2 regions of the Croceicoccus naphthovorans genome follow, and region 1 is predicted to be linked to the other one. Evidence: riboswitches for the same ligand, from Rfam matches in the RefSeq annotation. Region 1 holds a riboswitch; the other holds the start of a gene.
The links. Region 1 has a riboswitch for manganese ahead of AB433_RS02565 (TMEM165/GDT1 family protein). Riboswitches for the same ligand answer to the same signal wherever they lie in the genome.

Region 1 (10,665 bases):
GACATGGCAACTGCCAGGACCGTTGACCACGACATGAAGGATCAATGCATCCTGGTCATCGTCGATAAGGATGGATTCCACATGTTGGGTAAAGCCGCTGTGTTCGCCTTTACGCCACAGGGCTTTCCGGCTCCGCGACCAGAAATGGGCTTCCCGCTTCAGAATGGTCTGCTCAAGCGCATCGGCATTCATGTAGCCGAGCATGAGGATTTTCTTCGTTTCCACATCAACGACAATGGCGGGCATGAGGCCGTCCGCGTCAAAACGGGGGGCCAACTCACCGCCCAATTCCACCTGTTCGACACTGGTGCGGAGCGCGAATATATTCATTGCCAGTTCCTGTTTGCGGTTTCGACAAGCAAGCCATTGGCCGGGACTTCGCTGATCAGCCCCTGCAAGCCGTATCGATCAAGTCCCGTCGTCATCAGTGCCAGGGTATCTCGTAGCTCGTCAGCGGAGATATCGCGCGTGATGAATACCAACCGGGTGCGCCGGTCATCCGATGGCCATGCATCAAGCCGGACAGGTGGATGAAACAGGTGTTGGACACCATGGATCACCACCGGTTTTTCCTCGCCTTTCAGGTTAAGGATACCCTTGATCCGAAGGACATCCTGCCCCTTGAACATGGTGAGAATATCAATCCAGTTTTCAAAGGCCTGCGGGTCCAGCGGTTCGTCAAAGGTCAGGCAGGTGGCCTGAATACGGTCATCATGGCGGTTCACATCGTGATGGTGATGATCCTCATGGCTGTGCCCGTGATCATTCCCATGGTGATTGCCATGATCATGAGAGCCTTCATAGGCTTCCGCCGCCAACCACCGCTGAACATCCATGCTTTTTGTGCCTGGGTTATACAGCCCCACATCAAACAGGTTCGCCGCATCAATTATACCGTTAACCACCTGGATGATCGGGGCCGCCGGGTTCAGGGCTTTCAGCCGGGTTTCGACAGCACTGCGGCCTTGTTCTGTCACCAGATCGGTTTTGGTTATCAAAATGCGGTCCGCCAGGGCGACCTGTTTCACGGCCTCTTCCTGTGTGTCGAGCGTGGCCATGCCAGCGGCCGCGTCGACTGTGGCGATCACTCCATCCAGCCGGTACAGCGGCAACAGATGATCGTCGGTCATCAGCGTGTGTAGAATGGGCGCGGGGTCGGCAAGGCCCGTGGTCTCGATCACCACCCGGTCAAACCAGCAGGTGTCATCGCGGGCAAATCGCCAGGGAGCATCGCGCAAGGTCTTCATCAGATCGCCGCGAATGGTGCAGCACAGGCATCCGCCAATCATCTCCACCACGAGATCGTCGCTGGACCGGGCGATGAGATCATGATCGAGGCTGACAGAGCCGAATTCATTTATGATGACCAGCGCCCGGTTCATGGCCGGGGAACGCACCAGATGGTTGAGCAACGTCGTCTTGCCGCTGCCGAGAAAACCGGTGAAGATGGAAACGGGGATCAGTGATTGTGAGCCTGTCAACAAAGCACTCATATGCGCAAACTTTCAGCAGGCGCATCAGTATTGGCCGGATCAAGCGCCAGAAGCAGGCGGGTTTGGCCAGTGCCGGCGATCGGCGGAGAACGGTGCAGAATGACCGGCTCATCCACCCAGCGCCTGCCTTTGAGGATACAGACATTGCCGATTTCGATCTGATTTACCGCCGCACCAGGGTTGGCATCCTTCCACTGTGTGCCAGGGCCGAGCAGCGGCATCAGCAAGCGGGCTGTGACATAATCCATGTGAAATTTGCGGCAGGCATCTGTCTCGATCACTTCCAGTCGCAGACGCAGGGCCGTGCATGTCATGAGTCTGGCGAACTGGCTTGCACGCACTACGATTTCTTCTGCCAGCATGCCCGTTTGCGATGCTTGCGGATAGCCCGCATCGTGGAGCAACCGGGTTACCTGCGGGCCAAACCTCGGCCCGGAGACAGTGGTGTCGATATCGTCGATGCCACGCCAGTCCAGCGTATCGAGCCAAGACAGCGTCGATGGACGCGGGCGTTGCCAATGAGCAAGCTGCACCAAAGGATCATGGATGCGTGTCAAAATGTCGTTTTCATTGCCGATGGCCGCCGCAGCAAGCGATCCGGTCGGGCGGTCGAGAAGAATGTCGGTCATTCGGCCAATTCCATCTCACGTTCCCACGCCGGGAAAGGATCAGGAAGATCGGACCATGCGTTGGGAGTGAAATCCATTGCGTCAACAAGACAGGCATCCAGGTCTGCACGGAGAAGTTCTTCATCCATACCGATTCCGATGAACGCGAGTTCCTGACGCCGATCGCCCCATTTCAGGTCCCAGCGTCCTGCTGCGACGAGGCGCTCGAAACTATCTCCGTCTGGCCACTTGTTTTTCGGAATGCTTGCCCACCAGCGGCCCATGCGCGCGGTTATTGTCTGGGCGCCGGCGATGGCGAGTTCACCTACCCAGTCAGGCCGCGTTGCCAGCCAGAAATGCCCTTTGGCACGCACGACGCGGTCCAGTCCGCTGCCGGTCAGAAAAGCATGAAGCTTCCCCGGATCAAAGGGCTGGCGGGTGCGATAGACAAAGCTCTCAATTCCATATTTCGCCATTTCGGGGGCACGGTGTTCATACCCATATAGCTCCTTGACCCAGAGCGGATGCTGTGCCGCCTTCTCCTCGTCAAAACGGCCGGTGGCCAGAAGCGCTGCCAGATCCACTTTACCATGGTCGCAGGTGATGATGCGGGCATCGGCGTTGAGACTGGCGACCAGCTTCTTGACGATGGCCAATTGTTCGGTGGAAACCGAAGAAGCCTTGTTCACCACTATGACATCGGCGAATTCGATCTGTTCCACCAGCAGGCCAACCAGGCTGCGATTGTCATCCTCGCCCAGCGATTCACCGCGATCGGCAAGGAAATCCTGGCTGGTATAGTCGGTCAGCAAATTGATGGCATCGACCACCGTCACCATCGTATCGAGCCGTGCCACATCGCCAAGGCATTGGCCCGCCTCATCACGAAAGGAGAAAGTTGAGGCGACCGGCAAGGGTTCCGAAATTCCGGTGCTCTCGATGACCAGATAGTCGAAGCGCCCAGCCTCGGCCAGACTTCGCACTTCTTGCAACAGGTCATCGCGCAAGGTGCAGCATATGCAGCCATTTGTCATCTCGACCAGCGTCTCCTCACTGCGCGATAGCGCTGCATCGCCGCCGCGCACGAGATCGGCATCGATGTTCACTTCGGACATGTCGTTGACGATCACCGCCACACGCAGTTCTTCGCGATTGCCAAGGATGTGATTGAGGACTGTTGTTTTCCCAGCCCCCAGGAAGCCAGAGAGAACGGTAACGGGCAAAGGGGCGTCGGTGGGCGCGCTAAAGTCTGGAGCGGTCATACTCATCCATCTATCTTGCGAATCATGAGATGTTGTAACATAACATTGCCATGATCAAGAATCGACAGCGTTCCTACGCTCGCTCAAGTATTACAAACCGAACGGCAAACTGGCTTGATAGCTTCGCAGTCTGTGCTTCTGCCGTGTGCATGATGCACTGCCTTGCTCTGCCCGTACTGCTGGCCGCTCTTCCGGCAATTGCAAGTCGGATCGATCCGGGTGAGAATTTCCACGTCGTCGTCCTTGTGTTTGCCGTCCCGACCAGCGCAATGGCCTTGTACGGGGGATGGCGAAGGCATCGCTCGATAGTGCCATTGGTGGTTGGCGTCCTGGGCTTGATCCTCATGACAGCCGCGATTGCGCTTCATGCCGATGAAGATTCCGAAACTGCAATTACGGTCTCAGGCAGCCTTCTGTTGGCAATGGCTCACATTGCCAATTGGCTGCATCGGCATCGTCCCCGCACCTGAAGATCAGGGAAAGTCTCACCGTAGCTCGTCGAATTGGGAAGATGAAGCCTTCCGGGTTCTCCAGGAGTGGGGTTGTCGACGCCGCTAATGCCAGTGAAGCACTTGCCATTGCCAAGACGGATGGCCCGTCCCAGGTTGCTTTGCTGAATCTTGACCTGCGCGACCGAAACGGGCTCGAGATTACCCCATAGGCGTTTCACGATTATGGCACGGTTGGGCCAAAGCGCTTGAAGACCGCGATGCCGTAATCGGGAGGGGCGGGGACTGACGGAATCCTGGGACCATGGAGCAAAGACTTGATGCGCTTTGAACGCCTCGAGGAATTAGTGAATAAAGCAGCAGCCGACCCTAAGTCCAAGGAAGCGGCAATTGTCGCTGGATTGCTCGAACTCCTCGAACCTCGTGAAGAAAGGGTTATTCGTTTGTGCTTTGGTATAGGCCGCCGGAAGCTGCGAACGCTGCAAGCGATCGGCGATGATGTAGGCGTTTGCAAATCGACTGTGGCGCGGGTTCGCGATAAAGCACTCCGCAAGATGCAGTGGCAGATCAATTCCCGTTCTGGACGGGCCAGACAATAGAAGTCACGCGCCCATCAGGATTTTTGTCGTGATAGGTAGATCGCCAAGGGTTACATGCGGTCGATATCGACACATGTGTTGCGAAGGCGGCGGGGCATTAATCCCCGAATTTCAAACAGGACGAAAGTGCGCCCAGAAGCGCCCTCGTCGAACCGCTCAGAGAAAGCATGCCCTGCTCTTGTCCACCTATGCGCAGATTGACGGCATTGACCTTCCCCGACATCGCTTCGGGCAATCCCGATGTGCGAGGATCAAGGATGTAGGTTTTCCTGGTGGTTGCACCCGCTACACCCGAAACCTCGATTGTACGGTCCGGGAACTCAAAGGTGAAAGTCAGGGAAGGCTCGCCAGCCTCGTCCGTGAGTCTGGCCATCATGACCGGGCGATCCCGAAGACATAGCGCTGTGAGCGTGTCTAGCCTGCCGACGCCATCTACCGAGGCAATCCCCGGACCGCGTCCAGACTGGCGCAGTTGCCAGATGCCTGTGGGGCTCGGATGCGATGTGCCCTTGGAAATAACAGCTTTAGCTGGCGGTGACTGGGGCCGATCGAAGCGCATTGCCACTTCACAGCTTTGAGCACCAATGCGCGGAGGCTTACAAAGCTGGCCGTGCATTGAGACGACAATTTCCCGGCCTCTCTGTTTCCATTGCTGCGCGCTGCCGCCCCAACCGACAGTAAAGCCTTCCGGTCCTGACAGCCAAACTGTGACCGGGCAACCGGCGGAGCCGCAGAAGTAACTCCAGGCATTGACGCATTCCAGCCCGGCAAGGTCGGTCACGTAATCCGTTACTTCATCGCCGTTAAGATCACCCGTCGGCGTCAGAAAACTGTCCAGCAGCTTTGGGCTGCCGCCCGCCGATCGACAGGCGGCCATGCTTTCTTGTGAGAATGTCTCGATGGCTGCGGGCGTTTCTGCAAAGGCAGGTTGAGCCACCCAAAGTCCGCCCATCAGCGGGAAGCCACCCAAGATGCCGAGCACAAGGCGTATCCAGGCCGATCCTGAATTATCGGGCTGATCGGTGAGCGTCTTCGTTTCCAAGGCGGACTCCGTTGATGGATGCGAGCTAAAGAGGTGCAGGCAATACGGCGCTCGCGATTGACGGCACAATAGTTGCCGTGAGCGCCAGCATACATACCGTCTTTCGGCGGTCAAACCGGTATCCGGGATATCTAGAACAGCATGCTTATCGCTACGCAACTGACGATTCCTACGAAGATGTTCATCGGCAACCCAATGCGCACGAAATCCATAAAGCGGTAATTGGCTGCGCCGTAGACCAGCGTATTCGTCTGATATCCGATCGGTGTCGCAAAACTGGCGCTGGCGCCAAACATGACCGCAACGACGAGTTGGCGCGGGTCCAGTTCCATTGCATGGCCAAGACCGATCGCAATGGGCGTCATGATCACGGCAACGGCGTTATTGGTCACGGTTTCGGTCAAAATGCTGGTCATCGCGTAGATTGCAATGAGCAGAACAAGGGGGGACATCGTAGCCAGGTGCGGCTGGATGGTTTCGACGATAAGATCGACTGTGCCAGCGTTTTCCAACCCCTTGCCGAAGGCCAACATGGCAAAGATCAGGATGAGCGTGTTTCCTTCGATCGATGCCCATGCCTCTTCCGGCTCGATGCATCGCGTCAGGAGGACAATGCCTACTCCGGCCAGTGCGAGGCCTTCGATAGGGAACCCCATAATGGCGGCCAGGATGACGACCCCGGCCAACGTGCCGATAGCGATGGGTGCCTTCAACCGGCGAAAGGACCGCACGGGCGCTTCTCCGACATCGGCCAGAGAGACATTGGCCTGCAAGGCTTCCGCGGCATCTCCTCCTGCCGCGATCAACAACCGGTCGCCGGCCCGCACTCGGACATTGGCAAGATCCGGGCCTGCGACATGGCGCGGGCGCGAAAGACCGAGAACACGGACCTTGAGCCGTGAAAGGAGAGGAATGTCGGCCAACCTTCGGCCGATCACTGCATGCGTCGGTGTGATGACGGCGTGAACGAGGCGCAGATCGGCTGGCCGTTCGGGGCCTGACGTGTGCAATCCGCCTCCCACGCCGAGCAAACCCGTTTTGAAGTCATAGGCTTCGGCCAGAGATGCGAGTTCGTCCGGGCTGGCGGCCACGATGATCTGGTCGCCCGCTTCAAGAATGTGCTCGTCTATACCTTTGCGTTGGATGTCCTTACCGCTCTGAATACCGAGAACCCGCACGCCCGGCCTACGGGAAAAGGCCGCTTCGCCAAGTTTGCGTCCAACAAGCGGACTATCGGCGTTAAGGACAAGATGGGAGAGGTAAGTATCGCTCTCACCGTGTTCACCCAGCCCTTGCTCTGCCCGGTCAGGAAGCAGATGTCGCCCGGTCAGGAACAGGAGGAAAAGCCCTGCGATGACCGAGACTGCGCCAACTCCCGTGATTTCGAAAATGCCGAACGGCGTCAGGCCCTGTTCCTGAGCAACGCCGTTCACGAGCAAGTTGGTGGATGTGCCGATCAGGGTCAGCGTACCGCCAAGAATGGAAATGTAGGACAGCGGTATAAGCAGCCGTGTCGAGGCAATTCCCAGGACCCGCGCCAGACGCTGAACGATCGGGATCATGACGATGACGACCGGCGTGTTGTTCATGAATGCCGACGCCAGCAGCGTGCCGCCGCCAATTTCGGCAACGGCCAGTTTCGGTTTGCGCAAGGTCCTGCGAATGACCCAGCCTGATATTTCCTCGAGCGCTCCCGTTCGCAGCAGAGCACCGGTCAGAACGAACATGGCGCCGATGGTAATCGGCGCAGAGTTGCCGAACACGCCGAGCAACTCTCCGACCGGGAGGAAGCCGAAAAGCATCATCAGGACCGCGCCGACAATTGCGATGACGACCGGAGGGCGGCGCTCCAGTGCAAAGGCGATGAAAAGGCCGATCAGAAAGAGAAGGCCTATCTCGGCCCCGAAACGGGCAACCGTCTGAAAGAATTGTGCAGGCATGGCACGAACTTATGCCGATCCACAGGCAAGCGGGCCAGAAGTTTTGGTCTACATCTGCTCGATGATTGATCTGTCGCCGCGAAAAGTCACGTTTGCATCATACATTGCGTTCGCACGGCTTCATGGCTAACGACGCGCTCGTCATCTGGGGAGTAGCCAGCCGCCGCAGGGCGGGCCTGCACGTCAACATACTTGGCCGAGAGGTCATGGTGTGCAGGGAACGAAGCTTCGTTCGGGCGAGACCAATGACACCGCGCTTTCGTCCGGCCGGGCGGAAGGGGTGGTGTCATTGCAGTCTTGAACGCCCGGCCCGGAGAATATGTCATGGAAGCTTTTCTGACCTCCACCGCTGTGGTCGCCCTGGCCGAAATCGGCGACAAGACGATGTTGCTCGCCATTGTGCTCGCAACACGGTTTCACAAGCCGTTATCGATCATTTTCGGTATCCTGTTCGCGACGTTTGCTAACCACGCCTTTGCGGCCTTCGTTGGCAATTCGGTCGCAGGCGTTCTGGACGGGCAGTGGTTCCGCTATGCGGTGGGCGCCAGTTTCATCATCATGGCAGCCTGGACGCTGGTACCAGACAAGCTTGACGATGATGAAGCCAAGCCCTCACGTTATGGCGCATTTCTGACCACTCTGGTTGCCTTCTTTATCGTGGAGATGGGTGACAAGACACAAATCGCGACGATTGCGCTGGGAGCGCAGTTCAACAGTGTTCTTCTGGTCACGGCAGGAACAACGCTGGGGATGATGATCGCGAACGTGCCTGCGGTCTATCTCGGCGACAGGCTTGTCGAGCGCGTACCCCTGAAATTCGTTCGCACGGTGGCGGCTATCTTGCTGCTCGGCATTGGGGCGTGGGTGATTTACGAAACCGCGATGAGTTGAGTATGACTGCCATATAGGATAGGGAGCTATCCTATATGGCACATATGCAAACAGACAGGACAAGGCTGCTGGCCCGTGTCCACCGGATTACGGGTCAGATGGCTGCGATCGAACGAGCAATCGACGATGATGCGGCATGTGCCGATGTTCTGCATCAGGTTGCCGGTGCGCGCGGTGCGATCAACGGCCTGATGAACGAACTCATTGAAGAGCATTTGCGCGAACATGTCGCCCGTCCCGATCTGGATGCTGAAGCGCGCCAGGCAGGGATGGATGAATTGGTGGCGGTTATCCGCCGCTATGCGAAATAGAAGTCGCGAGATGGCCAGTCCTGATCTTGAGATCTCGCAGCTTGCGCATGAGCATGTGTTCCTGGGTGCAAATCACGATGCGAACACCCGGCGCACCCTTTGGGTGGTGGTCCTGACTGGTGCCATGATGGTGGTGGAGATCCTCGCCGGAACGATCTTCAACTCTATGGCGCTGCTCGCCGATGGTTTCCATATGGCGACCCATGCAGGCGCCCTGGGTATCGCTGCGCTGGCCTATGTCTTCGCGAAGCGGCATGCGAGGAATCCCCGTTTTACGTTCGGCACGGGCAAGGTCGGTGATCTGGCGGGCTTTGCATCGGCATTGGTGCTTGCGCTGATCGCGCTGGGCATTGGCGTTGAATCGTTTTCGCGACTGCTCGAGCCCAGACCCGTTGCCTTTCTGCAAGCCACTGTCGTGGCCGTCATCGGGCTGGCGGTGAATATCGCCAGCGCTCTGTTGCTCGGTGCTGGCCATGAGCACGGACACGGACATCATCACGGTCATGCCCATGATCATGGAAACCACCACCATCATGACAACAATCTGAGATCGGCCTACGTCCATGTTCTCGCCGATGCGCTGACATCGGTTCTTGCCATTGCAGCCTTGCTGGGTGGTCGATATCTGGGTTGGGTCTGGCTGGACCCGGTCATGGGCATCGTCGGCAGTATCGTCATTGCCGTCTGGTCATGGAACCTACTGCGCGATACTGCCGCGGTCCTGCTCGACACCGGCAACCCCGATATCGAGCAGGAGGTCAGGCTTGAAGTCGAAGGCCCGGGTGACACCCTGATTACGGACCTTCATGTCTGGCGTCTGGGTCCCGATGCTCATGCGGCGATTGTCAGCGTGACGGGAGTCGCAGACACCGAGACCGTGCGCGCGCGGTTAATCCGCATTCACGAGCTGTCCCATCTCACGGTCGAGAGGCGCTAACGCGAACCGATCAGTACTTGGCGCGCACCGATGCCAAGACTGACCCTTTCGTTGATGGCATAGTCCACGCGAAGCGCAGCTGAAATGTGTCCGTCAAGATCGTAATAGATGGGGGTGTCACCACTAGCAGTTGCCGCGTCGACCGTTGGCCGATCAGAAGCGAATTCCAGGCTGAGCAGGATTGTGAGGGCTGGCACCGGCTTCCACGATAGCCAGACAAAACCTTTGTAATCAGGCACGTCGGTCAGTCGAAATTCCCTGATGAAACCGCCAGGTGGAATCTGTCCGATGCTGAATCTTCGATCGATATAGCTGTAGTTGCCCCCCTTTGCAGATTTGGGCGGATATTCCTTTTTTCGAGATCAGGACAAGTCGGCAGATGAGAAATGCCAATAGGTAGTGGCGCTGTCGCCATGGATTCAGGTTACTTCTCGGCAATGCCTGCATAGCCCAAGGATTTCGATGACGGTGCGCCCGGGGGAGAAATCTGTTTGCGCCAACGCATCCTTGACGGCGGGGCCTATGAGTTGTGAGCTGACTGGCTGCACGATTTCACACTCGGTGCATACCGATACCGCTGCACACTGAGCCGACAGGGCAACGTAAGCATTCAGGGTCTCGATACGCTTTACGCATCGACGTTGCGCCAGCCTCTCGATGGTTCTGTAAACCTGCGCGGGCGTAATCCTGGTGGGTGCTGCATCGGCAATCTCGTACGCGCTCAAAGAGCGCCCGCCAGTTTCCTTCAGGACGGCAAGGACAACTTCTTCCAGGTGCTCGGACGTTCGTTTGGCCATCTCAAGTCAACATCCCGCTTGCCTTCAAAAAATAATGTTATGATATATTGTCTCATTTAAGGCAAGGCGTTATCAAGCCGCCCAATGACGGTGCGTGTGGACGCGCGCCGTTCCTGAATTTTGGAAGGAATGACTATGAAACCTTTTGGCCTGCTTGCTGGCTCTTCAGTAATTGCCGCAATGACAATCGCGATGCCCGCGTTGGCCGAAGAGGCGAACGAAAGTGATCGACAAGGCCAGCACAGCCGCCCGGACCGCGAGATCATTGTGACGGCCCACCCGCTTTCGCTGACATCGGATGAAACTGCGACGCCCGTCATCAGTCTTGAAGGTGAT
Region 2 (10,665 bases), 300 kb from region 1:
CAAGACCGAGGGGCGTCCCGTCGTCGCTGTTCTCACGCCGGGCATCTACAACTCGGCCTATTACGAGCATGCCTTTCTCGCCGATCAGATGGGCGCGGAACTGGTTGAGGCGGGCGACCTGCGTGTCGTCGGCGGGCGGGTGCAGATGCGCACCACGCGCGGCTTTACCCCTGTCGACGTGCTCTATCGCCGGGTCGACGATGAATATCTCGATCCGCTGACTTTCAACCCGGAATCGATGCTGGGCGTGCCGGGGATCATGGACGTGTACCGTTCCGGCGGGATCACCATTGCCAACGCGCCGGGTACGGGCATTGCCGACGACAAGGCGCTCTATTCCTTCATGCCGGAAATCGTCGAGTTCTACACCGGCGAAAAGCCGCTGTTGCCCAACGTGGAAACGTGGCGTTGCATGGAGGAGGACTCGCTCAAGTACGTCCTCGATAATATCGACGACCTCGTCATCAAGGAGGTCCACGGTTCGGGCGGCTATGGCATGTTGATCGGGCCCGCCGCCTCGAAGCGCGAGATCGCCAAGTTCACCGAGAAGCTGAAGGCCAAGCCGCACAATTACATCGCGCAGCCGACGCTTTCGCTGTCGACCGTGCCGATCCTGACCAAGAAGGGACTGGCCCCGCGCCACGTCGACCTTCGCCCCTTCGTGCTGATGAGCCCCAATGGCATCGAAATCACTCCGGGCGGTCTGACCCGCGTGGCCTTGAAGCGCGGCAGCCTGGTGGTGAATTCCAGCCAGGGCGGCGGCACCAAGGACAGCTGGGTTCTGGAGGAGTAATCGAGATGCTCGGACGCTCCGCCAACGCCATCTTCTGGATGTTCCGCTATCTAGAGCGGGCAGAGAACCTTGCGCGCCTGCTCGACACCGGGTTCCGCATGGCGCTCACCCGCGATCACCTGACCGCCGAAGAGGAATGGCGATCGGTTATCGAAACCGCCGGCATGCGGCACGGTTATGCCGCGCAGAACGGGACTTATGCGGGCATTCAGGTCTGGAATTACATCCTGCGTGATCGGGATAACCCGAACTCGATCCGTTCGCTGATCGGGGCCGTCCGGTCCAATGCCCGCTCCGCGCGCAATTCGATCACCACCGAGCTGTGGGAGGCGGTGAACGAAAGCTACCTGCAACTCAACGACCTGCTGGCGCGACCGGTGACGCAGTCGGGCCTTGCCGATGCGATCAACACGGTGAAGCGGGAATCGACGCTTGTGCGCGGCGCAATGGATGGGTCGATGCTCCGCAACGACATTTATAACTTCGCGCGGATCGGATCGTTTGTTGAACGCGCCGACAACACCGCGCGCATCATCGACGTGAAGTACTATGTCCTGCTGCCTTCGCTGTCCTACGTCGGGTCGAGCCTCGACAACGTACAGTGGGAGACGATTTTGCGATCCTTAGGGGCGGAACGCGCCTATCGCTGGCTGAACGCCGGTCAGCTGGATGCGCGGGGGATCGCGAACTTCCTGATCCTCGACGGCCAGTTCCCGCGTTCGTTGCGGTTCTGTTATGCCAAGATCCGGTCGAACCTGCACAACCTTGCCCTGCAATACGGCGAAAAGCTCTCCTCAAACGAGGCGATGCGCAAGGCCGACCTGAACCTGCAAGACAAGGATATCGACGCGGTGTTGGAGCAGGGGCTGCACGAGTTCCTGAGTGACTTCATTGCCGATACGCACGACATCGCGACCGCTGTCGAAACCGACTATCGCTTTACCGACTGACCCGGAGCCGTACCATGCGCCTCGCCATCACGCACCGCACACGCTACGACTTTGAAGATCCGGTCGTTCATGCCTTGCAACGTCTGCGGCTGACCCCGAAGAGCACGAGTGGGCAGTCCATCGCTGAATGGAAGATGGAGCTGACCGGCGCCGCCAGAGAGCTGGAATACGAAGATCACAACTGCAACTTGACCACATTGGTGGCGGTCGAACCCGGCGTGCAGAAAGTAGAGATCGAGTGCAAGGGCATCATCGACACCAATGACAACGGCGGTGTCATTGGGCGGCATGCGGGGCATTTGCCGCTATGGCATTTCGCCAGCCAGACGAAGCTGACCAAGCCGGGCGCGGGTATGCGCGCTTTGGTGCAAGGATTGTCGGCAGAGCAAAATCCGCTGGACACCATGCACGAACTCTCGGCCCGTGTGCTCGATGCCGTGACCTATGAAACCGGCCGGACCGACAGCGATACGACGGCGGAAGAGGCGATGGGGGCAGGACACGGCGTGTGTCAGGACCATGCGCATATCTTCATTGGCTGTGCGCGGCAGCTGGGCGTTCCGGCGCGCTATGTCTCCGGCTATCTGATGATGGACGACCGCGTCTCGCAAGAGGCGGGACACGCATGGGCAGAGGCGCATATCGGCGGGCTGGGCTGGGTCGGCTTCGATATTTCCAACGGGATCAGCCCCGACGCCCGCTATGTCCGCGTGGCGACCGGGTGCGATTATGCCGAGGCTGCGCCAATCACCGGCATCAGCTTTGGCAGCCACAGCGACCGGCTGAGCGTGGAGCTTGAGGTTGCGCAGCAAACTGCGGATCAATAATCGCGAAATCTTGCGCGGGGGCGTGCGAAACGGGATACGGCCCTATTCCGGCACGCGCGATGCCGTGGCGGATAGGGCCAAGGCCATGAAGGAAAGAGTTCTTTGACGTATTGCGTGGGCATGATGCTCGAAAAAGGGCTGGTGTTGATGAGCGACACCCGCACCAATTCGGGCGTCGACAACATTTCCGTCTTTCGCAAGATGCACCACTGGTCGGTTCCGGGGGAGCGCATCATCACGTTGATGACGGCGGGCAACCTGGCCACGACGCAGTCGGTGATCAGCCTGCTGGAAGAGCGGACCAAGGCACCCGAAGACCGCGAACCGTCGATCCTGCGTGCGCCGACGATGTTTCAGGTCGCGACGATGGTCGGCAACCTGCTGGCCGAAACGATCCGCAAGCGTCAGGAATCGAACGACCATATGTCGGGCGGGCCGAAATTCACCGCCTCTATCATCCTTGCCGGACAGATCGCAGGGATGGAGCCGCGCCTGTTCCTGATCTATCCCGAAGGCAATTTCATCGAGGCGTCGGTGGACACGCCCTTTTTCCAGATCGGTGAAACCAAGTACGGCCGCCCGATCATCATCCGCGCCTACAACAGGAACATGAGTTTCGAGGAAGGCGTAAAGCTGCTGATGGTGTCGATGGATTCGACATTGGCGGCGAACCTGTCAGTCGGCATGCCACTGGACCTGCTGGTGATTGAACGCGATAGGTTCGAGCCGCTGCACGAACGGCGCATCCATGCCAGCGACAAGTTCTTTCAGGACATTTCCACCGGGTGGAGCGAAGCCTTGCGCAACGCCTTCCAGTCTCTGCCATCGTACAATCTGGACGAGATCGACGACCCCGAGGCGTGATTACCACGCTTGGTTGATCGGTGAATGGTTGACGCGCCGGGCCATTAGGTCCGTTTCGGGTTGTAGTTCCGCGCAGAAGTTCGCGATTCCAGTTGGTTAACGGTCTGGAACGATCCATATCGGTATCGTCCTTAATGGCGTTCCACGTATTGATCCGGGCAGAGTTCCGGTCATGGAACAGCGAACAATCATCCACATCGTCGATACCGATGCGCGCAACCGGGCCCAGTTCGCCCGCGCCGTGTTCGAACTTGGCCATCATGCCGAGGTCTATGACGACATCCACGAACTGGCGGCGCATCTGCCGCGCCACGGGATCGTGTTGGCGGACGACGATCACGCGGCGGGCGGTATCGCGGGGTTGATGGATATCATGTCAAAGCGCGGCGCGTGGCTGCCGATCATCGCGATGGCGTCGCACCCGGATATCGACGATGTCGTCACCGCGATGCGCGCAGGCGCGTTCGACTATCTGTCCCACCCGATTCCCGGCGACGCACTGGCAGAGGCGATCAACCGCGTTGCGAAAGAAGCCGCGACGCAAGCCGAACACCGTCGCCGCGCTCTGGATGCCCGTACGCGTATCGCGATGCTTTCGGGGCGAGAGCGCGAGGTACTGGACCATCTGGCGCAGGGCCTGTCGAACAAGGCCATCGCCCGCGAGTTGGATATCAGCCCGCGCACCGTGGAAATCCATCGCGGCAACATGATGGACAAGATCGGCGCGCGTCACGCGGCAGAGGCGGTTCGCCTTCGGCTGGAAGCTTCGATGGGGGAATGGCTGCACTGATCCCTGGGAAAGCCCGTCGCGGCCGGGTGCCCCGGCCGCGATGGGTTTGAACGCCTTAACCCAGAAGTCCGGCAGTCTCCGCCACCAGCCACAGGCCCAGCACCACGAACAGCAATGCCGCCGCCATACGGATCTTTGCCAGCGGCAACCGATCCGCCAATTTGTCGCCCAGCCACAGCACCGGCGCATTGGCCAGCATCATGCCAATGGTCGTTCCGGTCGTCACCATCAGCGTATCGGCAAACCGCGCGCCCAGCGCCACGGTCGCAATCTGCGTCTTGTCGCCGATCTCCACGATGAAGAACGCGATCAGCGTCGTCAGAAACGCGCCGCCACGCGACTTGGGCTGGTCATCCTCCTCGAACTTGTCTGGGATCAGCGTCCACAGACCCATCACGACGAACCCGGCGGCAACCAGATAGCGGAACAGGTCGCTGTCGAACCAAGCCGCCGCCTGCACGCCCAGCAGCGCCGCAAGGAAGTGGTTGGCGATCGTCGCGAACAGGATGCCGAAAGCAATCGACACAGGCTGGCGAAACCGTGCGGCCAATAACATGGCCAGCAGCATCGTCTTGTCGCCGATCTCTGCCAGGGCGACGACGGCAGTGGAGGTGAACAGCGCTTCCATCGTATTCTCCGGGCCGGGCTTCCTTGCAGACATGGGCAACACCGCACCCCCGCCCGGCCGGACAAGAGGTTTCGGTGTCACGCAGTCTCGCCGGAATTCATTCCCCACGCGCCGGAGCCTCTCGGCCCAGTATGTCGACGGCGGGCCCGCGCGAATTGGCGCGGGTGGCTACTCCCCGGATGACGAAATGGCGGTTAGCGGAGGCGGGTTCGCAATGCAAATCGCCTTTGCAATCGAACTAACAAACATTGTCGGATTTGCCCGATTGCATGGCGCAACCGACTGGGAAACAAGCGTTGGTGGAGGGACCATCGATGCGATTTACCCACGTGCTGACCGGCCTGCTGGCCATTTTTTTCGCAAGCTTGGCCATCGGTGCACCGGCGACCCCGCAGACCGTTGCGGACAATTTTGCGGTGCCGGGCTGTATGGATGTGGTCAACAACGACTACTACGCCTGCCAGAAACGCGCCAAGGCAATGGCCGTCGCCGGTGTCGAGAAAACCGATGCCGCCAGCATGGCGCAGGCGTGGCGGATCGTCTGTTCTTTCAAGGATCGCGAAAGCTGCGAGGAAGCGGCGCGCATCTATACGCACGGCGGGCCGGGGCTGAACCCCGATATGCGCATTGCGGCCAATTTCCACGCCCGCGCCTGCGAATTCCGATCCGATGATTCCTGCGAAGCGGCACTGGATTTTTTCAGCCGGCCCGGTGGAAATGCGCGCGATATCCGGCGGCTGGCGTTCCTGTATAATGATCGCTGCACGCAAGGCAGCGCGCAGGCGTGCGAGAAGGGCGCGTTCATCGTTGCCAACGGATTTGGCGACCGCTTCAGCGGCGTGACCAATCTGGCCTTGGCGCGCACGATGGCAGAGACGGGATGCAAAAGCGGACGCTCGGTCAATTCGTGCCTGTTGGCAGAGATGCTTTATGGCGACAGTTCGCTGGAGGGCGCGGACGCGGCGCGATCGCTGACGTATGCCGAAATGAATTGCACCGCGGGCGAAGGTGCATCCTGCCTGCGCCTTGGCGCCGAGGCCCAGCGTTCAGAAAACTGGACGAGGGCGGCAGGCCGTTATGCCGATGCCTGTCGCTTGGGATCGCAGGCAGGGTGCCGCCATGCCGCAGAGGCGGAAAAGATGAAGAGATACCTGGCGCAGCAGCAAGAGGCGAAATCGGGATTTCTAGGGGCGCTTGAGGCAGGCGATTACGCCGCAGCGACCCATGCCGCGATCTATGTATATCAGTCGAAGAACCATCTTGCCGAAGCGATCAGGTATATTGCGGGTAAGCGCCGGATGGGATCGGTGCCCACCAACCACCTTTACGTTACCGCGCTGTGGTTCCCCAGCGGCGATGTATTCGAGGCGGCAAACCGCGAGATGCGCTCCCGGGGAACGGGTCTGGAGGGCCGGTTCGGTGGCGATACGAACGCACCTGGAATGGCGGCGGCGCGGTGGCAATCGGCCTATTCACGCGGCTCGTCGGCCTATCGCGCGTCTTCAAGCGGTACTTTTACTCCGTCGCCGATGCCATCTGCCTCGGAAATCGCGAGCCAGACGCGCCAACGCTATCATCACGTCAACTGCGTGATGAGCAGAATTCCCAACAACCCAAACTGCTGATCGGTGCCATCCGCGCCGCAGCCAATCGGAGGATTCGCATGAAGAAGATCGCTGGAGCCATCGCGTCGATCGCGGCCTTGTCACTGGCCGCTCCCGCCGCGGCGCAGGATATCCCGGTCCTGGTCGAAGAGGCCGCCGCCGCAGGGTGGGCCTATGGCGACAACGGCAACATCACCACGCCGCAAACCGATTCCGAAGAGGCGGACTGCGGGTCGACATGGCTGATGCTGGACAAGGCCTATTCGGAAGGCAGCTTCGATGCGGATCTGGTGGCGGCTATGCCCGCCCAGATGAACCCGTCGGCGGCGAAAAAGGAACTGAGCGCCTGGGCCAAGCGGCTAGAAAAGCGGCTGGGCGATCCGATGGCGGCGTTTCAGGCGGGCGTGGCGGACAAGCGCTACTATGGGATGCAATTGGGCAAGGCCGCGGCGGGCGATCCGCAAGCGATGTTCATTCTTGCGTGGAATACGCGCGGCTGTCTGATCGCGACGGCTGAGTAACGGGTGCGGGACGGCCTCTGCGGGTCCGCCCCGCCTCAGCGACAGAAGCTGCCTTCGCCCAGTTCGACGTGGAAGTGATCCTCGTGCGCGGCGTTGTATTCGGGGCCTAGGACGGTGCCGAACCGCTTGCAGGCGCTGGCCTGAACCACGCGTAAAAAGCGGCGCTCCGCCTCGGTCCCGCCATTCCAATCGTCCTTCACCGTGATCTGGCGACCATCGGCCAGTACAAAGCCGGAAACGTCCAGCGCATTGGCATTCGAATGGGCCGAACGGCGCGACGATCCGGCGACGTTGCGGCATGAATAGGATCCGAACGTCTCGACCTTCGCCAGCCCGCTGCCCAGCATCTGCTTTGCCGCGCGGTCGACGCCATAGCGCGCCCACGCCGCCACCGTCTGCGACAGGGGGCAGGCGATGCGGTTGGCGTTCGTGACAGCAATTCGGCTGGCATCGCCGGTCAGGTGGTAGAGCGCGACCGCATTTGTGCTGGAACAGCCGCCACCGGTCAGCAGGTCGTCCAATGGCACGAAATCGGCACCCTGTTCGGCCAGTTCGCGGCGGCAGATTTGCGCGGCTTGCGTAGTGACCGCCGGGCGGTTCGTTGCCCCCGGCGAAGTGGTCGGCCTGTCCGAAGCGCAGCCCGCCAGCAGCAACGCGGCCAGACCTGCCGCAACGGTGCCGCGACGGGCCGGATGGAGGAACGTGAAACGCTGCGATCGGTTCGACATACATGCGATTCTATGAGCCCAAAGCGCCCCGGCCAAGTCGGACGGCGCGATATCCAGCGCAAATTTCGCAGACTTTACCGCACGTTGCTGCATTGCACCCAATTGGTCGATTGACAGCACGCGCACCATCTCTAGAGCGGCCGACGGGCCACGCGGTCCCAACGCCGCGCGTGCTCTCTGTAAGGAGAGTCTTAAATGACTGATACAAAGCCGACGCTGCCGGAGCGTCCCTATTTCTCGTCCGGTCCCTGCGCCAAGCCCCCGGTTTGGACTCCCGAAAAGCTCGACACCGCTTCGCTTGGGCGCTCGCACCGTTCCAAGATCGGCAAGGCACGTCTGCAGTACTGCATCGACCTGATGCGCGAACTGCTGGAGCTGCCCGAGACGCACCGCATCGGCATCGTGCCGGGCTCGGACACCGGCGCTTTCGAAATGGCGATGTGGACGATGCTGGGCGCGCGCCCGGTTACGACGCTGGCGTGGGAAAGCTTCGGTTCTGGCTGGGTGACTGATGCGGTCAAACAGCTCAAACTCGATCCGACCGTGATGGAAGCGCCTTATGGTGAAATTCCCGACCTCTCGCAGGTCGAATGGTCGAACGACGTTCTCTTTACCTGGAACGGCACCACCTCGGGCGCTCGCGTGCCGAACGCCGACTGGATCGCCGCCGACCGTGAAGGCCTGTCCTTTGCCGACGCCACCAGCGCGGTCTTCGCGCAGAAGATCGACTGGACCAAGATCGACGTTGCCACCTTCTCTTGGCAGAAGGTTCTGGGCGGTGAAGGCGCGCACGGTGTGCTGATTCTTGGCCCGCGCGCCGTCGAACGCCTCGAAAGCTATACGCCTGCGTGGCCGCTGCCGAAAGTCTTCCGCCTGACCAAGAGCGGCAAGCTGGTCGAAGGCGTGTTCAAGGGCGAAACGATCAACACCCCGTCGATGCTGGCGGTCGAGGACGCGATCCTCGCGCTGGAATGGGGTAAGAGCCTTGGCGGCGCAGACGCGATGCGCGCCCGTGCCGACGCCAACGCCGCCGCGTTGAACAAGATCGTGGAAGAGCGTGAATGGCTTGGCCATCTCGTCACCGATGCTTCGATCCGTTCGAACACCTCGGTCTGCCTGACCGTCGAAGGCGCGGACGCGGACTTCATCAAGAAGTTTGCCAAGCTGCTGGAAGACGAAGGCGCTGCCTATGACATTGCGGGTTATCGCGATGCCCCGGCTGGCCTGCGCATCTGGTGCGGCGCGACCGTGAACACGGCGGATATCGAGGCGCTCGGCCCGTGGCTTGACTGGGCTTATGCCCAGCTTTCGGCCTGATCCCTTTCCCGCTCGCCCAGAGCGTGTCGAAGGGCGCGCACTTACCGCAGCGGGCTTCGACAGGCTCAGCCCGAACGGTGCTTAATTCTCCGAGGTTATCATGACCAAACCCAAAGTCCTCATTTCCGACAAGATGGACCCCAATGCCGCCCGTATCTTCGAAGAAAACGGCTGCGACGTCGATGTTATCACCGGCGAGACGCCCGAACAGCTGATCGCCCGTATCGGCGAATATGACGGCCTCGCGATCCGGTCGTCGACCAAGGTCACCAAGGAAGTCCTCGACGCGGCAACCAACCTGAAGGTCATCGGCCGCGCCGGGATCGGCGTGGATAACGTCGACATCCCCTACGCCTCGTCCAAGGGCGTGGTGGTGATGAACACGCCTTTCGGCAACTCGATCACGACGGCCGAGCACGCCATCGCGATGATGTTCGCGCTGGCCCGCCAGATTCCTGACGCAAACACCCAGACGCAGCAGGGCCTGTGGCCAAAAAACGGCTTTATGGGCGTTGAAGTTACCGGCAAGACGCTGGGCCTGATCGGCGCGGGTAACATTGGCTCGATCGTCGCCAGCCGCGCGCTGGGCCTGAAGATGAAGGTCGTTGCTTTCGACCCGTTCCTGTCGGCCGAACGCGCCGTGGAAATGGGCGTCGAAAAGGTTGAGTTGGACGGCCTTTTGTCACGCGCCGATTTCATCACGCTACACACGCCGCTGACGGCAGAGACCAAGAACATCCTGTCGAAGGAAAATCTTGCCAAAACCAAGAAGGGCGTACGCATCGTCAACTGCGCGCGCGGCGGCTTGATCGACGAGGCGGCGCTGCGCGAACTGTTGGATAGCGGCCATGTCGCGGGCGCGGCGCTTGACGTGTTCGAGAAGGAACCGGCCAAGGACAACGTCCTGTTCGGCGCGCCGAACTTCATCTGCACCCCGCACCTTGGTGCTTCGACGACCGAGGCGCAGGTCAACGTCGCGTTGCAGGTGGCCGAACAGCTGTCGGATTACCTCGTCAACGGCGGCGTCACCAACGCGCTCAACATGCCGTCGCTGTCGGCTGAGGAAGCGCCGAAGCTGAAGCCGTACATGGCGCTGGCCGAAAAGCTGGGCAGCCTTGTCGGCCAGCTGGCGCACGGCAACCTGACCCGCATCGGGATCGAGGTCGAAGGTCACGCCGCCACGCTCAACATCAAGCCGATTACCGGTGCGGTCCTGTCGGGCCTGATGCGCCGCTATTCGGACACGGTGAACATGGTCAACGCGCCGTTCCTTGCCAAGGAACGCGGCATGGAAGTGCGTGAGATCCGCAACGAGCGGGACGGCGCGTACAACACTCTGATCCGCATCAAGGTCGATACCGAGCAGGGCGAGAAGTCTGTTGCCGGCACCCTGTTCGGCAAGAGCCAGCCGCGCCTTGTCGACATCTTCGGCATCGGGATCGAGGCCGATCTCGACGGGCACATGCTCTACATCGTGAACGAGGATGCGCCGGGCTTCATTGGTCGCGTCGGGTCGATCCTTGGCGAAGCGGGCATCAACATCGGCACGTTCCACCTTGGTCGCCGTACCGCCGGTGGCGAGGCGGTGCTGCTGCTCTCGGTCGATCAGGCGATTCCAGAGGCAGTGCTGAAGACGCTGTGCG

Region 2: it holds a riboswitch for manganese, as region 1 does, so the genes downstream of both, AB433_RS04115 (TMEM165/GDT1 family protein) here and AB433_RS02565 (TMEM165/GDT1 family protein) in region 1, are expected to answer to the same signal.

What each region holds. Positions count from the first base shown of each region.
Region 1 is NZ_CP011770.1:503,836-514,500, forward strand. It holds gene hisI (phosphoribosyl-AMP cyclohydrolase) at 1-330, opposite strand, end outside; gene AB433_RS02535 (CobW family GTP-binding protein) at 327-1,493, opposite strand; gene AB433_RS02540 (DUF1826 domain-containing protein) at 1,490-2,122, opposite strand; gene AB433_RS02545 (GTP-binding protein) at 2,119-3,363, opposite strand; gene AB433_RS02550 (MerC domain-containing protein) at 3,414-3,833, shown strand; gene AB433_RS19815 (sigma factor-like helix-turn-helix DNA-binding protein) at 4,133-4,411, shown strand; gene AB433_RS20320 (hypothetical protein) at 4,509-5,453, opposite strand; gene AB433_RS02560 (SLC13 family permease) at 5,585-7,393, opposite strand; yybP-ykoY riboswitch at 7,528-7,700, shown strand; gene AB433_RS02565 (TMEM165/GDT1 family protein) at 7,718-8,284, shown strand; gene AB433_RS02570 (metal/formaldehyde-sensitive transcriptional repressor) at 8,320-8,595, shown strand; gene dmeF (CDF family Co(II)/Ni(II) efflux transporter DmeF) at 8,606-9,532, shown strand; gene AB433_RS02580 (hypothetical protein) at 9,529-9,771, opposite strand; gene AB433_RS19305 (hypothetical protein) at 9,952-10,329, opposite strand; gene AB433_RS02590 (TonB-dependent receptor domain-containing protein) at 10,465-10,665, shown strand, end outside.
Region 2 is NZ_CP011770.1:808,116-818,780, forward strand. It holds gene AB433_RS04090 (circularly permuted type 2 ATP-grasp protein) at 1-793, shown strand, start outside; gene AB433_RS04095 (alpha-E domain-containing protein) at 799-1,743, shown strand; gene AB433_RS04100 (transglutaminase family protein) at 1,758-2,570, shown strand; gene AB433_RS04105 (proteasome-type protease) at 2,673-3,434, shown strand; gene AB433_RS04110 (response regulator transcription factor) at 3,607-4,224, shown strand; gene AB433_RS04115 (TMEM165/GDT1 family protein) at 4,280-4,852, opposite strand; yybP-ykoY riboswitch at 4,880-5,042, opposite strand; gene AB433_RS04120 (hypothetical protein) at 5,167-6,477, shown strand; gene AB433_RS04125 (hypothetical protein) at 6,516-6,977, shown strand; gene AB433_RS04130 (extensin-like domain-containing protein) at 7,013-7,705, opposite strand; gene AB433_RS04135 (phosphoserine transaminase) at 7,901-9,022, shown strand; gene serA (phosphoglycerate dehydrogenase) at 9,123-10,665, shown strand, end outside.